4 regions of the Solitalea lacus genome follow, and region 3 is predicted to be linked to each of the others. Evidence: riboswitches for the same ligand, from Rfam matches in the RefSeq annotation. Region 3 holds a riboswitch; each other region holds the start of a gene.

Region 1 (5,073 bases), 1.8 Mb from region 3:
AGTCAACTTCTTCATCAAATTGAGCCTTTGTGCGAGTAAGTGTACCTTCATTTAACATTGAACTCATTAAACCAGAGACTCCTGCTTTAGCGCCTTCAACTTTAGGTATGCGGTTAAAAGAAAGTGTTACAGAAACTTTAGGCAATTTATGATCTTCTACCAATAATACTTTTATTCCGTTTGGTAAAGTAAATGTTTGAGGTTTACCTAAATTTATTACCGGAGCAGGCCCTGCAGCTGGTTTTCTGCTACGATCAATTGTTTGTGCAATAACTGAGGTACAGATTAAAGCAATTACAGCTGTACTCAAAAATATCTTTTTCATGATTTTGTCAGTTCTAAATAATTATTGGGTGCTTTTTGGTAAATAATACAATAATACGCGTTGATTAGGGCTTAAGTATTTTTTAGCCACATCCCTAATTTCTTCGCGTGTAATAGAACGATAAATATCAATTTCAGTATTGATCAAGTTGGTGTTTTTGTGGAAAGTGTATGCGTCAGCAAGGTTGTTGGCAATGCCTTCTACTCCTTTGTTGGCACTAACAAAATTGTTTTCCATAATGTTGCGCAGCTTTTCAAAATCCCTTTCCGAAACTAATTCGTTTTGTATCTTTTTAACTTCCTCATCTATATCCTTTAACAAATCATTAAGACTCGTATTGTTATTAGGCAGGGCATAAGTAATATATGCACCATAATCTTCTAATGAGTAATTAAATGCACCAACTTGTAAGGCATTTTTCTTGTCGTCAACCATTTTTTTATACAAGCGAGAGCTTCCTCCTTCTGATAAAATAGTCGAAATCATATTTAAAACATAGGAGTCTCTGGTTTTCATACCAGGAACACGATACGCAGTAATAATAGCCGGCAATTGAATGTTAGCATCATAGACGCTGTCAATAATAGGTTTAGAGATTGGGGCTTCAGTAACTTGTGGTTGCATTATAGCTGTACCTTTGGGAACTGCCGAAAAATATGCATTAATAAGTTTCTTGGTTTTTTCTGTTTCAAAGTCTCCCGCAATTATCAAGCAGGCATTGTTAGGGGCATAAAACTTTTTGAAGAAAGCTTTGAACTCATCCAGTTTGGCTGCGTCTAGATCTGCCATTGATCCGATAGTTTGCCAATGGTAAGGATGATTAGTAAATAAACGTTTAAATACTTCCTCTGCAAAGCGTCCATATGGCTGGTTGTCAACTCGCAGGCGCTTTTCCTCTTTTACAACTTCGTTTTGTGTTTTAACCCCTATATCATTAATTACCGGGTGAAACATGCGCTCTGATTCGAGCCATAAGCCTGTTTCCAGCTCATTTGAAGGTAACACTTCATAATAATAGGTACGATCTTGGGTTGTGTTAGCATTGTTTTGTCCACCAGCCTGTGAAACAATTTTCATGAACTCACCCCGCTTAATGTTATCTGAGCCTTCAAATAACAAGTGTTCAAAGAAATGGGCAAACCCGGTGCGGCCAACAACTTCGTTCTTTGAACCTACATGGTACATTACTGAAACTGTAACAACTGGCGCAGAATTGTCTTTATGTAAAATTACATGTAAGCCATTGTCAAGATCATACTCTGTGAACTCAACTTTTTGGGCATAAATAGATGAGCTGAAGCCCCAAAAGAGAGCAATAGCTCCAATTAGCCTTTTTTTCATATAAATTAAATAGATTAAATTGAAGGTTAAATTATGCCGCTAATTTAGAAATTCATATAAAGAATGTATACAAAACCTTGACGGTATGTAAAATATTACACTAAAATAAATGTAAAGGTGATTTTGAAAGGGAAGAGGATGTCAGGAGAATATTGGAACACAAAAAGCTCAATCCTAAAGGATTAAGCTTTTATGTATATCGTAAGTCAAAATTATTGACTAGCTTAATTTGCTTACAAACTTAGCTAACTTAGATTTGTTGTTAGCAGCTTTGTTTTTGTGAATAACGTTTTTCTTAGCTAAACGATCTAACATAGAAGAAACTTTTCTGTAAAGTTCAGTAGCTTCTGCTTTACTGTTCATTCCACGTAATTTTTTGATAGCGTTACGAGTAGTTTTAGCCTGGTAACGGTTTCTTAAACGTTTAGTTGCGTTAGCACGAATTCTTTTTATCGCTGATTTATGATTTGCCATGATATTATTAAACTCTTTTCTAAAAGGACTGCAAATATAGAGGTATTAATTTAAAATGCAAACTACATTTTAAAAATTAAGCTATTGTGTTTTAGTTCTATTCCGCCGATGCAAAGATATAAAAACTGTGATCCTTTAGGCATAAAACCTGATATTAATTTTTTATGGATTTATCTGATGTTTCTTCATTAAATTCATGCGGTTTTTGATAGGTTATTTTAATTAAAAACCGCACGAAAGGGGATTTTAAACGACTAAATATTTACTACGGACGAGTAGAAATTAGAAATAATTTTATCTAGTTGTTCCCATTCTATTAAGAACCCATCGTGCCCAAAGAAGGAATCAATTTCGACATACTTGGCGTTGTTTATATGTTGAGCCAGAAACTTTTGCTCACCTGGTGGGAATAATAAATCAGAACTTATTCCAACGCTAAGTGTCTTAGCCTTGATTTTTGATAGTGCCAATTCAACTCCTCCACGGCAGCGTCCAACATTGTGTGAGTCCATAGCTTTACTTAGGTGCCAATAGGAAAATGCGTTGAAGCGTTTCACTAGTTTATCACCCTGGTAAGCCTGGTAAGAACTTGCTTTATAATCATCAATTTTATTAATGTCAGCCTCTTTTTGAGTGATCTTGTATGCATCATAATGGCGATAGCTTAATAGGGCCATAGAACGCGCTGCTTTCATGCCCGCCAATCCAGCATCAGGACTGTTGTTTTTCCATGTTGAGTCGGCTGTAATGGCTAAACGCTGACTTTCATTGAACGCTATGCCCCACGGAGAATGGAATGCATTGGTAGCAATTAAAAATAGGTTCTTAATTAAATCAGGTTGTTCTATAGCCCATTCCATAGCTTGTTGGCCACCCACTGAACCACCGATTACAGTATGAATTTGATCAATTTCAAGATGCTTCCTTAAAATATCATGAGCTCGTGCCATGTCCCGGGTTGTTACCTGCGGAAAGGTATGATAATAAGCTGTTCCGGTTTCAGGATTAATTGATAAAGGGCCTGTTGTGCCGTAACAAGAGCCTAAAATATTTGCACAAATAATATAATGCTGTTCAGGATCGAAAACTTTTCCAGGACCAACCACTCCACTCCACCAATCACTTACATCGGCATTAGCAGTTAATGCATGGCATATCCAAATAACATTGTCTTTTTCTCGGTTTAATTTTCCTGTACTGAAATAAGTAATGTCTATTTGGGATAATACAGCCCCAGATTCTAATTCAAATGGGTTGTTATACGTAAATTTCTGAATCATCAATGCTATTCTTCACTAAAAACAAGTATCTGAAATTAGAAACCTCGGATGCTTGATTAATTTAACTTAATTATCTATTCTCAAAAAAGCTCTTTGTTCAATTCTATTTGCTCTATTAGTTACAGGATGATGTTATCATCGTTTTTACATTACCAATATTTTCTACCTGTAATTTTAAATGATAAACCCTCAATAATTTGAAGAATGATAATCATTGTAGTTACTGGTTAACGAAAAATGCGTTATTTCTAGCGAAATAATGGCTTTGTTAATGCGAACTAATAAAAGTTGAAGTGTTTGTTTCATTTGCTGTAACTTTTATATCTCCCCAAAGGGGCAGGAAGTGGCACCTTTCCAGTTTGGGGGTTGCCAGAGGGTCACAGAGCCTGTTCTCTCGCCTCTTCTGTATAAGAATTCCAGTTGCTCAGAAAAGCAAAGAAGTAATTCGAAGGTCAAAGATAAGTTTATGGTTTTCAGAATTCCAAATTTATTTTGGATTGAATTTATTGTGGAAAACAAAAAGCGGCTGTTTCAGATCAAATGAAACAGCCGCTTTTTGTAGTATTAAAATTCTTTAATTTATGCATAAGTATTTAACATAACTGGCATAACCAGCATTAATACATCCTCATTTTCTTCCTGGTTAGTAGGGAAGAGGATGCCTGCACGGTTAGGAGTTGACATTTCGAGAATTACCTCCTGGCAGTCAAGGTTGTTTAACATCTCAATTAAAAAGCGAGCGTTAAAGCCAATTTCTAAATCTTCACCATTGTACTGACAGGTTAAGCGCTCGTAAGCTTCGTTTGAAAAGTCTAAGTCTTCTGAAGAAATGTTTAGTTCGCTCCCTGAAATTTTTAAACGTACCTGGTGGGTAGTTTTGTTCGCATAGATTACCACGCGTTTCAATGAACTTAAAAACTGAGCGCGCTCAATGGTTAACTTATTTGGGTTGTTTTGAGGTATAACCGCTTCGTAATCAGGGTAGCGCTCGTCAATTAAGCGACAAATTAAGCTGATGCTATTAAAACGGAAAAATGCACTGCTGTTGTTGTAGTCAATTTGTACAGCCACATCTTCTGCCGGTAATGAACTTTTCAATAAGTTCAAGGCCTTTTTAGGCAAAATAAAAGATGATGCTGATTCGGCTTGTGTATCTGAGCGACGGTAGCGAACCAATTTGTGTGCATCCGTAGCAACAAAGGTAATGTTGGACGGCGTTAATTGACAGTAAACCCCAGTCATCGCCGGGCGTAACTCATCATTTGATACAGCAAACAAAGTTTTGCTAATTGCTTCGGCAAGTACAGAGGCGGTAATTGAAATAGTGTTAGCATTTTCAACCACAGGAATTTTAGGAAAATCATCTCCGTTTTCACCTGCCAATTTATATTTACCATCACCGGCGTTAATTTCAACGGCAAACGAGTTATTATCGATAGTGAAAGTTACCGGTTGTTCAGGCAAGGTTTTCAGCGTGTCTAGTAAAATACGCGAAGGAATGGCGATTTTACCGTTTTCTTTTGCTTCAACTGGTAAGCTAGTGGTCATTGAAGTTTGTAAATCGGTAGCCGAAACAGTAAGAGTACCATCGTTAATTTCAAATAAAAAGTTCTCCAAAATTGGTAAAACTGTATTACTGCTCAGCGCTCCGCT
Region 2 (5,073 bases), 1.1 Mb from region 3:
GATCAATCATTGCGATTACGGCTGGGTCAGTGCCCACCGTTTCGTCTTTGGGCACATACACTTGCACCTGGCCTAAAAAGCCCGTATAAGTGTTTGTATAGGCATCAAAATCAATTACCAGCTTATTATTAAACACGATGCTTTTATATCCAACTTCAAAAGAATTGATTCGTTCAGGACCGGCGTTAGGTAAATTAGCCACTTTCAATAGATCTCTGTTAGCTAATGCGGCAGCATCAGTATTTCCAGCCGCTTTAACAGCAGCGTTAAAGTTTACCACTGAAGCCTGAGTATAACTGTTTTCAAGATAACCTAATCCCTCATTAATAACCGGCAAACTTCCTACACGCTTTACCCTGCCATTGTTAACATATGAAAGGGCTTCAAATATTGCCGGAAAACGGTATCCTTGTTGATAAGTTACCCTAAAATTATGCTTGTCGGCATGTGTATAAACTGCTGCAATACGAGGAGTTAACTTTGGCTGAAATTCTGGATTGTAATCCAATCGTAATGAACCAAACAGCTTCAGTTTCTCTGCAAAGAAGGTTTTGGTGGTCTGAACAAAGCCGCCAAACTTTTTATAAGACACATCGTTGCCGAAAGTTCCATCATCCAATGGTGTATTTCGCTCATCAATAGGACGGGAAAAGTCAACAAAGTTGTTCCCATCCGGAATGATATCATAAATTCGAGCATCAGCTCCAATTAATAAATCAAAGTATCTAACCTGTTTGGACAGATCCCATTGACCTTCCAAATTATACAACCGGCTTTTTTGAACCAAGGCAGCGCCACCTGTTTCAGGGGCATCGGGTATTGTAGCTGATTTAATATCCCAGTTATTTATCTTAATAATAGTATTTTTTAAATCCTCAAATGCTTGAGTTCCAGGCTGCACACGACTGGCATCGGCTTGTTGACGGGCATATTGTGTTGCAGCAGCTAAATTAGCTGAAGTCAAAGCTCCTCCGTGTTCGGCACTGTAGGTATTCAGTGCGTTTTTGAATTTTGCGCCCCAAACACTTCCACTGCCTCCACTATATAAGTCCATATTATCGGCAAGCGGTTTTACATTAAAAGAATCACCTGTATCTTCTAATGACAGATATCCCCTTACCAAAAAGTTACTTCCTTTTAACTCAACTTTATGATTTTGCACCATTACATTATCCAGTTGAATTTTATTTCCACGTTGAAATACTCCGTCCATTTTTCCGATTCGATATGAATAAGATGCTTCCAAATGATCATTCACGCGGTAAAACAGAGAGGCATCAAACTTTAGATTATCTACCTTAGGACTAATTAAATCGCGTTCCCAATAGCCCGTGCGGGCAACCGTAAGTGTTTGATTAGTTTTCCCATCAATTGTTAACCCGGTGAGGGAGACAGTGTTACTTCCTGCTAATGCATCATCTCCATACTTATTCCAGCCATCAAAAACTATATTATTAGCACCATCTAATGCAGCATAAGCAGGATTGGCCGTTTTTAAGTTATTCGGATTTTGGTCTGTATGAGTGTCCGATAACCAATCAGTTCCCTGCATATAACTTGCATTAACCTTAAAAGCAAACTTGTTATTAAAGGCCATGGCATACCGTATTGCTGTTTCTGTTAAATTACTGATATCTCTGCCTGTTCCCTCTCCGACATGGTTTAACCCTGTTCTGCTGTACACACTTAATCCTTTATAAACAAAAGGACTCTTGGTCAACAAATTGGACATACCGTTAATAGCATTCATACCATACAATGCAGAAGCAGCCCCAGGAGTAATTTCAACACTGGCAATGTCAAGTTCTGTTGGGCCTATGGCGTTGCCCAATGGAACACCCAAGGTTGCAGCCTGCATGTCAACCCCATCCACCAATTGCATAAAACGAAAATTATTGGGAATATTAAACCCTCGGGTATTAGGAACTTTAAAAGTTAAACTTGAAGTAGTCATTTGCACTCCCTTCACGTTTTCCAAAGCATCATAAAATGATGGTGCCGGAGATTGTTTGATCGCTCTTATATCCAGTTTTTCAATTGCTACAGGTGATTTTAGAATATTTTCCTCAACCCTTGAAGCAGTTACCACAACTTCATTTGCCTGAATATTTATACTTGAAAGATTTAAGACGATAGATTGGTTTAAGTCTTTTACTTCAAATTCTTGAGCCTGAAAGCCTATCAAAGTTACCAGGAGGATAAAAGGTATCTTCTGACGGGTTTTTAGTTCAAATCTGCCATCGTTATTGGTTGCAGTACCAGAATTTGTTCCTTTTATGCGAACAGACACTCCTGCGAGCGGTTCCAATGAGTCTTTATCTTTAATTATTCCGCTAATGACAACTGCATCTTGGGCAAATAGTCCTAACGAAAAGGACAAAAGAATAGCCAGTAGTAATGATTTCTTCATTCTATTAAGTGTTAGTTTAGTTGAAAAATTTGAATATTAAACTGATTTGCTAATGAGCAAAATCAACTGTTTTGTTTTGACAGTTAACTACAACAGGTAAACTGATAGTGTATTATATATTTGCTTTCCATATAAATTTCTTTACAAGACAAATATATATAAAATCTACAGAATAAGTAGAGTATTGTAAATGTTTTTTTAACTATTTATTGAAGTGGATAACGATCCTAAGGTATTATACCAAACCCGGGATTTTTCGGGGGAGAATTAAAAATCCCGAAAGCTTTTACTTTCGGGATTTTACAGAGTTATCTGAATTTGAAAGAATTTCTATGCAAGCGCAAGCTTTGTAAGCTCCAGGGCTTGTTTAATATCAGCTAATATGTCATCAATATGTTCAAGACCTATGGAAACACGTATTGTACCCTGGCTAATTCCAACTTGTTGGCGTTCTTCTTCACTCAATTTGGAGTGTGTACTTGAAGCCGGATGTGTGGCAATAGAACGTGTATCGCCTAAATTAGCAGAAATAGAGAACATCTTTAAGGCATCCATAAATTTGCTTGCGCGATCATAGCCACCTTTAACCACAAAAGTCACAATCCCCCCTCCTGCGCGCATTTGTTTTTTGGCGATTTCGTATTGAGGATGTGATTTTAGCAAAGGGTATTTCACTACTTCTATTTCCTGATTTGATTCTAAGAATTCTGCAACTTTAAGGGCATTTTCGCAATGACGATCCATACGAACAGCTAAAGTTTCCAAACTTTTAGATAAAACCCACGCATTGAATGGTGACATGGCCGGCCCTGAATGACGGGCAAATGCCTCTATTTCAGTGATCAATTCTTTGCTGCCTAAAATCAAGCCCCCTAATGTACGTCCCTGACCATCAATATATTTAGTAGCAGAGTGAATAGAAAGGTGGGCTCCGTATTTAATTGGTTGTTGCAGATATGGAGTAGCAAAGCAGTTATCGACAACTAAAATTGCTTTATGCTTTTTTGCAAAATTACCTAACCATTCAAGATCAATAATATCGATCCCAGGGTTTGAAGGCGTTTCTACAAAAATCAGTTTGGTATTTGGCTGAATTAAAGATTCCCATTCATCTGTTTTATCTAAATCTGCATAAGTTGACGTTACACCCCATTTAGGAAATACGTTTACCAATAACTGGTGAGTTGAACCAAATACAGAACGGCTCGATAATACATGATCACCAGATTTTAAAAACGCCGCAAAAGTGGTAAAAATAGCAGCCATCCCCGTTGCAGTGGCCCATCCGGCTTCTGCACCTTCTAAAACTGCCATTTTCTCAATTAACTCCGAAGTATTTGGATTTGAATAACGGCTGTAGATATTTCCTTCGCGCTCATTTGCAAACAGTGCACGCATGTCTTCTGCATCATCAAATTTATAACTCGATGTAAGGTACAATGGCACTGAATGTTCTTTGGCTCCTGAGCGTTCTGCTTGAATACGAATAGCGTTGGTTTCGAAATTAGACATGGGCTAAAAATTTTTTGGATAAAAAAATGACTGAATGAGAAACTGAAAAGCAAACATATTTCGATTTGTCAATGACAAACGAATATTAAGTTTCCTGAAAGTTAAGACTATTATTAGATTCATGATCTTGTAATTTTTATAGTTCCCAAGCCAAAACAATAGCTTGGGCAGGATTTGGCACCTTTCCGTATTGGGCGGTTGCCAGAGGGTCAATGAGCCTGTTCTCTCGCCTCTTCTTTATAAGAATTACAGTACTTAGTGGAATGCTAAGAGGTAATTCAATGTGTTGCAAAGATAAGAGCCTTATTCTAAACTGCAAACACTATTTTTAGTGGTCTTAATATATTGATAAACAAAACCCATGGTTTAAGCCATGGGTTTCGGTTATATTTTCCCCGGATTTCAATACGGGTTAAGAAGTCTATTAATTCAACTTATAGGTATAATTTAGCTTAGCCGATTTACCTAAAATTTGTGCTACCGAACAATACTTATCATACGTTAAAGCCAGTGCCCGTTCAATTTTTTCGATACTTAATTCACCAAAGAAATGATATTCAACATTAATTACTTCAAATAAAGAAGGCACCTCTCCTTCAATACGTTTTGCATCAATACTGATTTTTAAGTCTTGAATTGGTTCTTTTTGTTTGGTTAAAATTGAAATCACATCAATTGCACTGCAGCCGCCTAAACCTGCCAAAAGAGTTTCCATTGGCCTAAACCCTTTATTTTCGCCACCAATTGCAGGGTTTGCATCCATACTTAACACATTTCCCTGTTCATTAACAGCTTCGAAATGATATGCGTTATTCCTACGTTCGAGTTTAATATTCATAGTTTTAATTTAGAACAAAGATATTAGATCAAAAAGCAAAGATGGGAATTAAGTAAATCAAACTTTCTATTCTTTCTTACATCTTTACTCATAATCCCTATCTACTACAAAATTATTCCGGCAGCCACTGTATTTTTGCTGCCTTCATCTATAATAATAAATGAACCATTAGCTTTGTTTTGCTCATAAGCATCAAAAAATAGCGGTTGGGCAGTTTTCACCTGAACCTGAGCAATATCATTTAACTTTAACTGCTTACGTTCTGTATCTTTTTCAAGTGTACTTGTATTTACAATGAAATCCACATCACGAA
Region 3 (5,073 bases):
ATTTTACTTTTGTAAATATCTCTACCGTCAATAAAAATCTCCCCATCAATACGGCAATTTTCGATCAAATCGTTCATGCGATTAAAGCAACGTAAGAAAGTAGATTTACCACATCCCGACGGGCCGATGAATGCTGTAACAGTATTAGCCTTAATACCCATGCTGATACCTTTTAAAGCATGCTTTTCACCATAAAACAACTGAACGTCTTTAGCTTCTAATTTATACATATCTTTTCGGATGCGAGATATGAGATGTATGCTGTGAGAACCTCATTTTTCTCACTGGTCGCATTTCATATCGCAATTCTCAAAACTAATTAATACTTCACTCTTTTGTTATGACGGTTTCGCAAAAATACTGCTATACCATTCAACACAAATACAAATAACAATAATATAATGATAGCGGCGGCAGCGTTTACCACAAATCCTTGCTGAGGACGGCTAGTCCAGTTGAAAATTTGAATTGGCAAAACCGTAAACTGATCCATTGGCGTTTTAGGGGCAAATGGCACATATACCAAAGCTCCCACTACAATTAAGGGTGCAGTTTCACCCACTGCCCGAGAAACGGCTAAAATCATACCCGTTAAAATACTCCCGAAACTGGCAGGCAATACAATGCGGCTAATAGTCTGCCAACGTGTAGCCCCAAGTCCTATAGACGCTTCACGTAATGAACTAGGCACTGCTTTTACAGCCTCTCGCGTAGCCACAATAATTACCGGCAACACCAATAAAGACAAGGTTAAGCTGGCAGCCAAAACACTATTACCCAGCTTCATCAATCTGCCGAATAATTCAAGACCTAAAATACCGTAAATGATGGAAGGAACACCCGCCAGGTTGGCGATGTTCACCTCAATAAATTGGGCAAATCGGTTTTTCTTACCATATTCTTCCAGGTAAACGCCCGCACCAATACCAATTGGGAAAGAAATCATCAAGGTTAAAGTAACCACCCAGATCATACCCATTAAAGCAGTATAAATACCTGCCTTTCCTGGGCGACGCGAAGGAAGGCTGGTAATAAAATCCCAATTGATACGGGTTACCCCTACCGAAATAATATTATAAAGCAATAAGCCCAATACAATTAAGCCTACTGAAGTACAGACAAGTGCAAAGATTTTAAAAGCGTTGTCTTTCAGCTCGTTTTTACGTGCATTATTCATACTTCTGCTGAAATTTACGTTTCATCCAAAACGAAACATTGTTAAGGATAAAGGTTAAACCAAATAATGTAATTCCGGCCGCAAAAATTGAACGGAACTCAATTGAGTTTTGCGGCACATCACCCATACTTACCTGAACAATGTAAGTTGTAATGGTTTCTACTGAATTTAAAGGATTTAAAGTTAACCGAGGTTCTTGTCCTGCGGCAACGGCCACAATCATTGTTTCGCCGATGGCCCTTGAAATAGCCAAAATAACAGAAACGATAACACCCGACGAAGCAGCAGGTAACATAACCTTGAATGCCGTTTGAAGGCGGGTGGATCCCATTCCATAAGCTGCTTCGCGCAGTGAATTAGGAACCGCACTCAATGCATCTTCACTTAATGATGATACATAAGGAATAATCATAATGCCCATAACTAAACCTGCCGACAAAGCGTTAAAGCCTCCTAGCGTCGGAATTAAGCTTTGCAAAATTGGAGTAACAAAAGTTAAGGCAAAGAACCCGTAAACAACCGTTGGTATAGCAGCCAACACTTCGAGCGTAGGTTTGATAATTGCTTTAAAGCGTTTATCAGCATATTCATTTAAATAAATAGCGATAGTTAAGCCAAGTGGTAAGGCAACTAAAATAGCAATAAAGGTTGTTAACAGAGTACCCGAAACCAAGGGTAATATTCCAAACTTTTTATTGGCAAAAAGTGGAGTCCATTCTGTACCGGTAAAAAACTCAATAATTGAAACGTCTTTGAAAAATTGGACCGTTTCAATTGTAAGGATAATAATGATTCCTAATGTGGTTAAGATAGTGACGGAACTGCAAAACAACAGTATTCCTTCAATTATCTTCTCTTTAACCTTTTGCATTTAATAGATTATGTTTGAACCAATTACTCATGTAAGCCCCGACACCTGTATAATGAGCAGATTCCGGGGCTTACAATTAAATATGTTTAAAAAACTGAATTACTTTCCTTCTTCAATTTTAAGAAGGTCAGCCATTTTTGTTCCAACAGTAGATTTTCCGTTAACGAATACTGTGCCTGTAATTTTTTTGTTTAGACGATCCTGAATCAGTTTGTATTCTTCTGCACTTAAAGGAACGTAACCAATTTCTTTTGCCAAACGACCGGCGTTCTCTACGTAAAACTTAGCAAAATCTACTACTTCTTTACGCTCACATGATTTGCTGTTGATATAGATGAAAATAGGACGAGACAAAGGCTGGTAAGTTCCATTTCCAACAGTTTCCTGACTAGGAGAAACAGGTCCGTTTCCACCATCAATTGGAATTAATTTTAATTTATCCTGATTTTGCTCATAATAAGCTAAACCGAAATAAGCTAAACCGCCTTTATCTTGAGATACTCCTTGTACTAACACGTTATCATCTTCACTAGCAGTATAATCACCACGAGAAGCACCTTTTTTACCACAAATAGCTTCGGTGAAGTAATCGTAAGTACCCGAGGCAGTACCTGCTCCGTATAATTTGATTGGCTCTTTAGGGAAAGTCGGACGAATCTGATCCCAAGTTTTAATTGTTCCCTGAGCTGCAGGTTCCCAAAGCTTTTTAAGCTCAGCAACCGTTAGATGATCAATAAAAGTGTTTTGTTTACTAACTACTACCGCTAAACCGTCAAACGCAATCGGAATTTCGATAAAGTTAATTCCGGCTTTAGTACAAGCTTCAATTTCTTCTGCAGTAATTGGACGAGATGCATCACTGATGTCAATCTCATTTCTTGAGAATTTCTTAAATCCTCCACCTGTTCCCGATTCTCCCACAGTAACATTCACTTCTGATTGCACTCCTCTAAATTCTTCTGCAACTGCTTCTGAAATTGGGTAAACAGTACTTGATCCGTCAATTTTAACACTTCCGGTTTGACTGCCAGAATTACTATTTGTGTTCGCTTTTTGTCCGCCGCCACATGATGTTAAAAATGCCGCGGTTGTTAGTAAAAAAAATATCCTTTTCATTTTTCCTTGGATGGCTAAGTTTTCGAACACAAAAGAGAAAGAAAAAGATTACTTAAATATTAATCCAATGTTAAGTAAATGTTAAATAACATTTGATTAACAATTTATTCACTTTAACGCTGAATTACAAGCATTTATTAAATAAAAATTTAATAAAATATATTAACCGAATATTAATTTTCATTCACCATCATCAAACAGCCTAGTCATTTCATCAAATTAATTAACATTAACTTCCGCCATTTAACACCTAATGTTAACACAAATACCTCAAATTTAAACCTGTGATAAATTAAATAGCAAGGATTGCTACACTTTTTTAACAAAATCGTTTGGTTTTCACCAGTTAATTAATGACTTTTGTATCGCTTATAAAGAAAGACGGAGGGAATAGACCCAATGAAGTCTTGGCAACCTGTGCTTACAAGGTGCCAAATTCTATCCCAACTATATGGGAGCAGATGAGCATAGTGGATTTCTCCACTTGATGAACTCTAATAAGCAAGATTTTTTAAACTAACACTGAGTTATCACGTGTTGGCCTTTAGGCAACAAAAGTAATTGTTCAAACATACTTTATTTTGGATTTAACCAAGAATGGATTGAAATTGATGGCAGATATTAAAGAACTACTAAAAAACCGGATTTTGGTGCTCGATGGAGCCATGGGAACAATGATTCAGCGTTATAAGTTGCAAGAAGAAGATTTCCGAGGCGAAAGATTTAAAAACCATCCTTCCGACCTTAAAGGTAATAATGACCTATTGAGCATTACACGGCCGGATGTTATTAAAGCTATTCATCGCGAGTACCTAGAGGCTGGAGCAGATATTATTGAAACTAATACATTTAGTGGCACTAGTATAGCTATGGCTGATTATCACATGGAAGATTTGGTATATGAACTAAATTATGAATCAGCCAAAATTGCAAAGGAAGTAACCACTGAATTCAATACTGTAAACCCAGAAAATCCGCGTTTTGTAGCCGGCGCCATCGGTCCAACGAACCGTACAGCATCTTTATCTCCAGATGTTAACGACCCTGGATATCGAGCCATAACTTTCGACCAGTTGGTTGAAGCCTATACAGAACAAGTAAGAGGGTTGGTTGATGGTGGAGCTGACATTCTTTTGGTAGAAACCATATTTGATACACTTAATGCCAAAGCGGCTTTATTTGCGATTGATCAATATTTTGAAACCAATAATATTAAACTACCGATCATGGTTTCGGGAACTATTACCGATGCCAGTGGTAGAACCCTCTCAGGGCAAACAGCTGAAGCATTTCTGATATCGCTATCAAATTTTGACTTGCTATCTATCGGTTTTAACTGTGCTTTGGGAGCCAAAGATATGCGCCCATACCTGGAAGAACTTGCGGAGAAAGCGCCATTTTTTATCGGAGCTTATCCAAATGCCGGCTTGCCCAATCAGTTTGGAGAGTACGACGAAACTCCTGAACAAATGCTTAGCCAAATTCGCGATTTCTTATCGAGCGGCTTTGTAAACATTATTGGTGGTTGCTGTGGAACTACTCCTGACCATATTCGAGCTATAGCAGAAGAAGCGAAAAAACACAACCCTCGCCAGCTTAAGCAGCCGTTGTCTTATTTACGCCTAAGTGGTCTGGAGCCAATAGTCATAACTCCTGAAACCAATTTTGTAAACATAGGTGAGCGAACCAACATTACAGGCTCTCCCAAGTTTGCTAAGCTGATCTTAGCAGGCGACTATGAAGCAGCCCTGGCTGTTGCCCGCCAGCAGGTTGAGGGCGGCGCTCAAGTGATTGATGTGAACATGGACGAAGGCATGCTGGATTCAGAAGCGGCTATGGTTAAATTCCTGAATTTATTAGCTTCTGAACCTGATATTGCCAAATTGCCAATTATGATCGACTCTTCTAA
Region 4 (5,073 bases), 1.3 Mb from region 3:
GTTTCCAGTTCAAGCAGTTCAACAATAATCAACCAAAAGGTTTCAAAATCATTTCATGACTTATTCAAAAGTGCCACAAATGTTAAATGGGTAGAAATTGATCAAAGATTCGTAGCAAAGTTTATCATGGATGACCAGAAAAATCAGGCTGTATTTACCAAAAATGGAGAACTTGTGTATCACCTCACATATGGATTTGAGAAGAATTTGCCAAAAGAAATAAGAGCACAAGTAAAAAGTAAATACTTTGATTATTCGATCACTTCAGCAATACATGTAAGTCAGGAAGGACGAAGTATTTGGTTGGTAGGTTTGGAAGACAGCCAATATTTAATTTCTGTTAGACTGGAAGACGGATCAATGAATGAAATTGAACGTCTTACTAATATTACAATAAAAGACTCAAGTGCATCAAATGAAGAATAAGCAGTTGTTTATATAGTCCGCTTTGGTAACTCAAGCGGACTATATATCATTAAATTGCATACCGCTCAATAATCCACTCAGGAATAACCTCACTCCTACCGGTTTTCGTATTTACCATAGTGTAATCAAACCAACCATTGCTGCATAACTTCCCGGTTTTATTCCGATAGATTTCAAAACCTACTTTCAAATCCTTTTTGGCAATACTTATAATCCAGGTTTTAACAGTAAACCGGTCGCCAAGTAATAACGGACGTTTATACTCGACAAATGCCGTATTGATTACCCAGCCATAGTTAAGAGCCAAAAACTCTTCCATCGGCATTTTATAAAACCGTTCCATCTGATCATAACGGGCAGCCAGTACATAATCAAAATATTTACTGTTATGAACATGATTATTCATGTCAATATCATCAGGGCGTACTTGTAACTCGCTTTCAAAAACCGAATAAGTCTTTTCGCTCATATACTTTAAAATTTGAGAACGTAAAATTAAACGAAAAGCCGGAGTGTGAATCCGGCTTTCTGCAAAATGATGTAAAACTTGTTTTAATCGTCATGATGACCGTGGCCATGACCTTTGTGTCCCTTTCCATGTTTGTGTTTATAGCCATGATCATCATAATGTGAATGATATTCTCTGTAAGTTATTTGCCTTGGCCCGCAATATCCTCTTGGGTATCTTGACCGGTGAGAGTGATAATATTCATAAGGTGCACGACCACGATAATCTAATACAACTTTATATCCGGAATATAAATCATAATCACGATAGCGACTTGGTAATGAGGAAACTCTTACCCATGTGTGGCCGTTGTTGTAGATAAATCGGGCATCATATACATCATAATAACAAGCAACATCAGGCAAATAATAGTAACGAACTTCGCTATATCCGTATGGAGCCCACATAGGCGGAGTTCCAATGTTCACATTTACAGATACTTGGGCTTTTGCATGAATACCTCCAAACGCAATGAGAGCAATTACCAGGATTATAATTCTTTTCATAATGAATACTTTTATACCTGATAGATGCCAAAAACAACACCAATGGTTGTATAATAACATCTTTATTACATTGCCCCTATGGAAACTTATTATTTGGAAAACGACACGATTACATGGCTTTTTTCAAACTTTTAATTTACCTCCACATAATGGAGGGCAAACTAAAGCGTTATTACATTTCAAAACCATTTATTGCGATAAGAAAAAATGCTTAAATTGCGCTAATGGTGTAAATATTTTAATGAAATGCTACAACGAATAATCTGCTTTTTTGAACGTCGTTCTTTTGGCGTTTGCAGCTACATTGCTGAAAAATTTAATATTTCAACCTCAAAACTTCGTTTGTTTTTTATTTACTCCTCATTTATTGCCGTAGGTTTTCCAATCATTTTTTACCTTTTTGCAGCTTTGGTTTTAGACGTACGTATATACCTTAAACAACGTAGGAGAAGTAATATCTGGGAAATGTAGGCTACACTAAGTAGCGTTTGAGAGTTTTATGCTTTTTCTCAACGGCCATTTCAAAAGGTGTTCGGCCATCATCGGTTTGGGCCTCTTTATCGGCGCCGGCTTCTATTAAAATTTCAACAAGTTTTTGGTTTCCTGAGTGCGCTGCCGTGTGCAGTGGTGTTACTCCCCGTATTTGTGCAACATTTACATTGGCTCGGTGCTCTATCAGTAGTTGAGTAATTTCTATACTTTGACAGGCAACGGCCGAATGAATTGGCGCTACTTTAAATTCGTTGTTTGAAGCTAAGTTTACATTGGCCCCGCATTCAATCAGCAGTTTGGCTGTTTCATAATGATCAAAATAGCAAGCATAACCTAATGGTGTAAAACCATCTACAGAGAATGAATTAACAGAAAACGGATCGCACTCCAACAATTCATCAGCTAAACTAGCCCGACCAATTGCCGATGCCTCATGTAAATCAATTTGAACCCTATTGCTCAATAGTATATCAATTAACTCCTTATGCCTATAATAGGATGCTAATAGCAAGGCAGATAAACCCGACGAAAGTGTTGAGCTTGCCAGTTCAGGTTCAGAGTTAATTAAACGTTCAACTGTTGATTTTTCATTAGATTCGATGGCTTTGATTAATTCGGCTGTTGCTTCCATTGCATGTGGGTGTTTTTAAGTTAGTGTAAGCTAGTGTTAGAGAATTGAATATAAATAAAAATGCCCGCTCAACAAAACTGTTGGACGGGCATTTTTTTATTTATAAAACTTTCTAAATTAGGCCGATACAAGCTCTTGACTTTTGCTTTGTATACTATTTTGAATGACTTCAAATTTGGCATCTGAAGCAACAATAAGGTTAATGTCCTTGCGTTTCAATAAATCTGAGCGGCGTAACTCTGCAAAATTAATAGTTCCCACTATGTAAGCCGACTCATGATTAGAGTATGACTCTTTAATGTTGGAAAATAAACTAATATCGATAGGATTAGCCGTTGAATATCTAACGTACAGATCTATTGTAAAGTCATTTGTTAATTCAACTTTAGCAGATCTGTTGTGCTTCTTGTACTCGTATTTATAGTTATAAGTTAAGGCCGAAATGTCTGATAATACTGCTGAACCAGTTGGATTACTTCCTGCGCCTTTTCCGGCAAAAAACTGAGATTCGGTGAAAGCACTTTCTACCAAAATGCCGTTATATTCATTTTCAATATTGAAAAGCTTGTTATCCGGCTTAATAAAACGAGGAAGAACGCCTGCTACAATTTTGTTTTCCACCTTACGGCAAAAAGCAACCAATTTAATTTTATAGCCTTTTTCATTGGCGTACTGAATGTCGAAGGTTGACAAATTTTGAATTCCGTAGTTGAACACTTCTTCAGGTTTTACAAACAAACCGAATGTGTGAGCCAAAATAATACATAACTTGTATTTAGGATCATAGGCTTCAACGTCAAGGGTTGGGTCTGTTTCCGCAAAACCGATTTCCTGAGCCTGTTTTAAAGCAGTTGAGAAATCAATATTATCTTTAAAAATCTTGGTTAAAATATAATTGGTTGATCCGTTAAAAATACCTTCCACAGCGCCTAAAAGGTCATTGTCATAGTATTCTTCAAGATTTCTTATGATTGGAATACTCGCACAAGCAGAAGCTTCATACAACAATGGTGCGTTGTATTGTTTTTGTAATTCATATAGCTCATCAAAATTGTCAGCAATCATTTTTTTGTTGGCTGAAACAACTGCTTTACCGCTTTTCAAAGCTGTTTTAACAATTTCAAATGCAGCTTCTGGATCATCAATCATCTCAACAACAACGTTAATATCCTCGTTAAAAAGAATATCATTTTTGTCAAAAGAGAAATATTCAGCAGGTAAGCTTCTTTTTTTGTTTGGGTTTTTAACACAAATTTTAACAATCTCTGCTTTAATCCCTTCTGTTTGGTTTAAAACATTGTATAAACCCTGGCCCACACAGCCAAATCCAAATAAACCTAATTTAATTTTTGTACTCATAATTGTTTGTCAGCAAAAAGTTAGCTGTAAAAGGTTTTAATTCTGATGCCGAAAAAGGATTATGAGGCAAATACGCAAAAAGTCAATATTATCTATGACAGGTTAAGTTTGTACAAGAAGGCAAGGGAGGAAAAATATTGAATAGGAATATTCTACTAGCTTATCTTCATGACATCAACTAATTGTGTCACAGGAATTAGCACCTTTTAATGCAAGATCATTAAGGTTGCTAAGACTTCACAGGGCCTGTCCCTCCGTCTTTCTGGATAAGAATTTTAAAGAACTTTTACTGCCGCAAAGTAAAGGGTTTTACAAATGCCATGCAAATAGAATTTTAAAAAAAGAAGAAATCAAGTACAATTTTCTTGTTTCTGCTTTCTTTAACGAATATTAAATTAAACTTTAACCAGATCTGATACCGGTAATACAGTTATGCCTGGGACTTCAATCTTTTGATTTGATACCCAAAGAAGTTCTTCTGTTGACAATTGGTTTTCGTTCACTAGCCTATCAAAGGTGGAGTGAAAGTTTTTGCCTTCTGATTCTTCAATAAAATAAACTTTCAGGTAATTTTCCAGTCCGTTCCATTCAATTTGCTTTATTTTGTTCAACTCCTCCTCTACTTCTCCTTCAGCTAAAATAAACAATCGCTTACGGTCGGTTACCAGCGTTTGCATAAACTCAAGTGTTTGCTTGAACATCAATAACTTTAATGGCAAACGTGCAATTTTGAATAAACGTTCGAAATTCTCTTTAAGATCAGGTGGTATGGCAAAATGTTCAATTGTAGTATCTATCAGTTCAGCACGAGGCATAGTTCCATGTTTTAATACCAGAAAATCTAAAATCCGTTTACTTTCATGAATTCCCGGTAAGGTAAATTCCATAAACTGACCAAAAAGGTAGTAAACCTGTAAGTCATAATCCTTTGCCGGAAAAATTACATTGTCTAATTCAAAAATAAAGGTGGTTTTAGTCGGGTATTTATCAATCAACTCCTGCATCTTAATCCAGTTTCTGTAGTTCGTTATTTATAAAAGTTAATAGTTTATCGGTTTCAGGAAGGTTCCAATTTAATTTGATCAAATTAAACCCCTTTGCAGCTTGAACAAAGCTAAATCTGAAATTTCCGTTTAGTTTTAATATTGAAG

Evidence for each region. Region 3 has a riboswitch for S-adenosylmethionine ahead of metH (methionine synthase). Riboswitches for the same ligand answer to the same signal wherever they lie in the genome.
Region 1: another riboswitch for S-adenosylmethionine. It lies ahead of L2B55_RS05895 (homoserine O-acetyltransferase family protein); the one in region 3 lies ahead of metH (methionine synthase).
Region 2: another riboswitch for S-adenosylmethionine. It lies ahead of L2B55_RS12750 (trans-sulfuration enzyme family protein); the one in region 3 lies ahead of metH (methionine synthase).
Region 4: another riboswitch for S-adenosylmethionine. It lies ahead of L2B55_RS11480 (homoserine dehydrogenase); the one in region 3 lies ahead of metH (methionine synthase).

Annotation. Positions count from the first base shown of each region.
Region 1 is NZ_CP091740.1:1,389,719-1,394,791, forward strand. Features, by position in the region: gene L2B55_RS05880 (insulinase family protein) at 1-325, opposite strand, end outside; gene L2B55_RS05885 (M16 family metallopeptidase) at 347-1,666, opposite strand; gene rpsT (30S ribosomal protein S20) at 1,886-2,140, opposite strand; gene L2B55_RS05895 (homoserine O-acetyltransferase family protein) at 2,395-3,420, opposite strand; SAM riboswitch class I at 3,736-3,834, opposite strand; gene dnaN (DNA polymerase III subunit beta) at 4,000-5,073, opposite strand, start outside.
Region 2 is NZ_CP091740.1:2,942,494-2,947,566, forward strand. Features, by position in the region: gene L2B55_RS12745 (TonB-dependent receptor) at 1-2,410, opposite strand, end outside; gene L2B55_RS12750 (trans-sulfuration enzyme family protein) at 2,741-3,922, opposite strand; SAM riboswitch class I at 4,056-4,168, opposite strand; gene L2B55_RS12755 (OsmC family protein) at 4,347-4,760, opposite strand; gene L2B55_RS12760 (sulfate adenylyltransferase subunit 1) at 4,865-5,073, opposite strand, start outside.
Region 3 is NZ_CP091740.1:4,015,474-4,020,546, forward strand. Features, by position in the region: gene pstB (phosphate ABC transporter ATP-binding protein PstB) at 1-230, opposite strand, end outside; gene pstA (phosphate ABC transporter permease PstA) at 320-1,177, opposite strand; gene pstC (phosphate ABC transporter permease subunit PstC) at 1,170-2,048, opposite strand; gene L2B55_RS17290 (PstS family phosphate ABC transporter substrate-binding protein) at 2,148-3,164, opposite strand; SAM riboswitch class I at 3,531-3,632, shown strand; gene metH (methionine synthase) at 3,776-5,073, shown strand, end outside.
Region 4 is NZ_CP091740.1:2,679,525-2,684,597, reverse strand. Features, by position in the region: gene L2B55_RS11505 (hypothetical protein) at 1-426, shown strand, start outside; gene L2B55_RS11500 (acyl-CoA thioesterase) at 476-895, opposite strand; gene L2B55_RS11495 (hypothetical protein) at 979-1,440, opposite strand; gene L2B55_RS11490 (PspC domain-containing protein) at 1,687-1,911, shown strand; gene L2B55_RS11485 (ankyrin repeat domain-containing protein) at 1,913-2,563, opposite strand; gene L2B55_RS11480 (homoserine dehydrogenase) at 2,681-3,922, opposite strand; SAM riboswitch class I at 4,080-4,195, opposite strand; gene L2B55_RS11475 (hypothetical protein) at 4,318-4,926, opposite strand; gene L2B55_RS11470 (ATP-grasp domain-containing protein) at 4,928-5,073, opposite strand, start outside.